2 regions of the Clostridium sp. CTA-5 genome follow, and region 2 is predicted to be linked to the other one. Evidence: a T-box and tRNA genes for the amino acid it is inferred to sense, from the RefSeq annotation. Region 2 holds a T-box; the other holds one or more tRNA genes.

Region 1 (2,203 bases), on a different contig from region 2:
AATAGTAACATTAGCATTCATAACTCCTATAGGAAGATGGATATTTACATTAGAAGTAATTAAATTAAGACATTGGGTTATTTCTTTAGCTGTAATAGTGGCATCAGGGCCATTAATAACTAAAATAGTGGATTTTGTAAGAAAAAAGATTAATAATAAATTTAAGCATAGGTATAAGATAATTTGTAGGGGTGATAAGGGTGTTAAAAAATGATTATATGAAAGAAATGGAGCATAGCTTAGATTTAGTAAAAGAAGAGGTAAATAAGGAAATTTTAAATCATGACTTTGAAAGTGCTAAACATGTAATAAATAAGCAATTAAAAACTTTAGTAGGATTAGAAATAGACACTATAGATACATTATCATTTAACAGTATTAAAGACATAATAAGTAGAGATAGCTATTTTAATGTTTGGAAATATATAGCGCTAGGAGAATTATTGCAACTTCAAGGGATTGTTTGCTCAAAAGAAAAAGATGATAATAAGATGGTAATCTACTATCAAAAGTCATTACAAGCATTTTATCAAGCTTATGAAGAAGAAGACATTGAAACTAAAAAATATAATGAAGATATTTTAATGCTTTTAGATGTATTGAGTAATTATGACCTTCCTTTAGAAGATGATAAGAGAGTAATAAAACTTTATGAGTTAATTGAAAAATTCGATAAGGCAGAAGATATGATATTTTATATGGTTGAAAAAAGTAATAATGATAAAAATATCATACAAGAAGGAATAGAGTTTTATACTAGACTTAAACAAAAGAGTAGAGAGATTTTAATAAAAGGAAATCTTCCAATAGAAGAAGTAGAAGATAGTTATTTAGAACTTAAAAAGTTATTAGATAATAGGAATGTTTTAAAATAGTGTTGATATTATGATATAACGCTTATGGACAGAGGAATTTACTTTAAGAACTCTAAAATAAAGTTTAGTCCAATTAATGCATGTTCCCAATCAAAGATTGATGACAAGCAAGTAATTGTAAGACTAAAAGGAAACTCGACTCATATACATTCACTGAGTAAGTTCAAGTAACAAAATATAAAATTTTGACTTTCACTTAAGAGTTCTAAAAAGCAAATTCCAATGCCACTTGGCTTTTATACATAATATCAACATTTACTGAAAACATAGTGTTAAATAGATAAGGACATGGTTTACTTGACAATAAATAGCAAGTATAATACAATTTATTATGTAATTTCAACAAACATGTGTCCTCATAGTTAAATGGATAGAACAGTCCCCTCCTAAGGGACAGATGTAGGTTCGATTCCTACTGGGGATACCAATAAAGCCACAATTATTGATTATAATAATTGTGGCTTTATTGTATTTTTATTGTCTAAATATTCAATACGCTATATTTTAAATAATAAATATAATGTAAAAATCTTAAATGTAATATATTTATTATAGAATTAGAATATAAGAGAATGGTTTAATTAAAATTTATAATGAAATTTTTAGATAAATCAATTAAAATAGAATTGTAAAAAAAAGTTTATGTTATACAAATTTAGTAATAATTAGATTTTAATATGAGGTAAGATTTTTTTTGATTTTAAATTAAAAGATAATTATTAAAATATTAGCTATATACAACTTAAAAAATAAGAATATTATTAATACTGTTTATTAGTATTTAGAATATTTTGGTAAATAAAGAGTAATATAACATAAAGATAAAAAGGGTTGGGAAAGGAAGGATTTTATATGGATATATTTGCAGAACAGTTTATTCCCTCAAATAAATCATATAAAGCTAGTGAGGTTGCTAAAAAAGTTTCTATAGTTGTTTTTATACTAGCATTGTTTATGATATTTATTTCTATACTTATAACAGTAGCGTTAATAATTTTAGGAATAGCGTTATTTTTAATAAGCATGTTTAGTTATGTTGATTATGAATATGAATTTTTTGATAGAACATTAAGTGTAACTAGAATTTTTAATATGAGTAGAAGAAAGATTGCTATAAAAATAGACAAGCATTGTTTAAGACAAGCTTATATGGTAAGAGGTGGAGAATCAAATAATAAAAGAATAAGAAAATTTTATAATACTAGTATAGATAATTTACAAAAGTATAATTTCGAATTAAATAATGGTAAGATAGTTCAATTAGCATTAAATGATGAATTGTCAAAGTTAGTGAATATATATTTTGTTAAATAAGAGATTTTTTTATT
Region 2 (2,203 bases):
AAGTGTTTCATTAATTCTATCTTCAGATAGATTTTCTCCTTCAACTAAGTCTTTAGCTAGTTTTATATCACTACTAGATTCACCAATAATTTTATAATAACCATTTTTCATAACATTCATCAGTGTAAACTTAACAGAATTAGCACCGATATAAATAACACCTATTTTATTCATTTTATAACTCCTCATATTATTTATAATAATTGTTATTTTATTAAATATTACTATAGATTATACAACATTTATCAAATAATTAATACGTTGAATCGATTTAATTTTTATAATTTTTACATTGACAAAATTATCTATCATTTGTATAATAAATAAAGATTAATATGGAAAAATTCTGAGAAGAGAAGAGTACGTTAATTGATTCCTAAAGCGAATAAGGAGATGGTGTGAGCCTTGTGGATAGATTAATAGGAAAAGAGCCTTGGAGAAGTCACCTGAAATTCATTAAAGTAAGGAAGACCGCAAATAACTTTGCGTTAAAAGTTAAGTGGTGTTATTATTTAATACTTTATTAAATAATAACACAATTAGAGTGGTACCGCGGATAATTCGTCTCTTAATTTTAAGAGAGGGATTTTTTTTCTTTAAGAATTTATATTAATAAAGAATTTGTGGGCAATTTAAATTGTAATTTAAAATAGAGTTTAAAAATATAATTTAAAGGATAAAAAATAAATAATATGTGTCATAATTAATCTTGCACTATGTTTAAAAATGGTTCATGGTTAAAAAATAAAATTTGTTGATAACTCTTATATAGAAAATTTATGATATATATGATTCTAAGTCGATATTGTTGGTTAAAGATATAATTTTCTATATAAATTATATAAAAGATCATAAATGTATTAATTTAATTAGAACATATATATAAAATAAATATATACATTTTTAAAATATAAATCAAAAGTATATAACATTATAATCAAAGTTATGTTAGAAATGCCCTGAGGAGGATAAATATGGATTATAAAAATAAAATTGCACAATTAATTAAAGAACATGTAGATTTAGAACTTGATACGATAGAAAAGCTTATTGAAATACCACCTAAATCAGAAATGGGGGATTATGCATTCCCATGTTTTCAACTTGCAAAGGTTATGAGAAAAGCTCCAAATATGATATCAGAAACTTTAAAAGAATCTATCAATAAAGAAGGTTTTGAAAGAATTGAAAATTTAGGACCATATTTAAACTTCTTTGTAGATAAGGGTATATTTGCTGAAAATACAATTGAAAAGATAATGAAAGATGGAGATAAATATGGTGAATCGAATATAGGTGAAGGGAAAACAGTGTGTGTTGAATATTCTTCTCCTAATATAGCTAAGCCATTCCATGTTGGACATTTATTTACAACAGCTATTGGAAATTCTTTATATAAAATGTTTAAAAAAGAAGGATATAATGTTGAAGGAATAAATCACTTAGGAGATTGGGGTACTCAATTTGGTAAGCTTATATCAGCTTATAATAGATGGGTAGATGAAGAAGCTTTAGAAAAATCACCTATTGATGAACTTTTAAGAATTTATGTCAAATTCCATGAAGAAGCTGAAAAAGATCCTAGCTTAGAAGATGAAGGAAGAATGTATTTTAAAAAGCTAGAAACAGGTGATAAAGAGGCTGAAGCTCTTTGGAAAAGATTCAGAGATTTAAGTTTAAAAGAATTTGAAAGAGTTTATGATATATTAGGTGTAAAATTTGATTCATTAGCAGGAGAAGCATTCTATAACGATAAAATGGATGTTGTTGTTAATGAATTAAAAGATAAGGGATTGCTTGTAGAAAGTAATGGAGCACAAGTTGTAATGCTTGATGATTACAATATGCCTCCATGTATAGTCTTAAAAGGTGATGGAGCATCTATATATGCAACAAGAGATTTAGCAGCAGCTATGTACAGAAAGAAAACTTATGATTTTTATAAGAGTATCTATGTAGTTGGTAGTCCACAAGCACTACATTTTAAACAAGTATTTAAAGTGTTAGAACTTGCAGGACATGAATGGGCTAAAGATTGTGTTCATGTAGGCTTTGGATTAGTTAAATTTGCAGATAGAAAGCTTTCAACTAGAAAAGGAGAAGTTGTTTTACTTGATGATTTAATAAGAGAATCAATTGAAAAGACTTTAGAAGTTATTAATGAAAAGAATCCAAATCTTGAAAATAAAGAGGAAGTAGCTAA

What was found. The T-box of region 2 lies ahead of argS (arginine--tRNA ligase). A T-box ahead of a tRNA ligase gene usually reads a tRNA of that ligase, here a tRNA-Arg.
Region 1: it has a tRNA-Arg gene. The T-box ahead of argS (arginine--tRNA ligase) is inferred to sense a tRNA for this amino acid. The anticodon was not compared.

The regions. Positions count from the first base shown of each region.
Region 1 covers NZ_BAAAAT010000014.1:52,323-54,525, reverse strand. The annotation lists gene ACYUET_RS17585 (cation-translocating P-type ATPase) at 1-214, shown strand, start outside; gene ACYUET_RS17580 (DUF6483 family protein) at 201-875, shown strand; tRNA gene ACYUET_RS17575 (tRNA-Arg) at 1,228-1,302, shown strand; gene ACYUET_RS17570 (hypothetical protein) at 1,728-2,189, shown strand.
Region 2 covers NZ_BAAAAT010000004.1:150,694-152,896, forward strand. The annotation lists gene ACYUET_RS10310 (Ppx/GppA phosphatase family protein) at 1-174, opposite strand, end outside; T-box leader at 340-572, shown strand; gene argS (arginine--tRNA ligase) at 975-2,203, shown strand, end outside.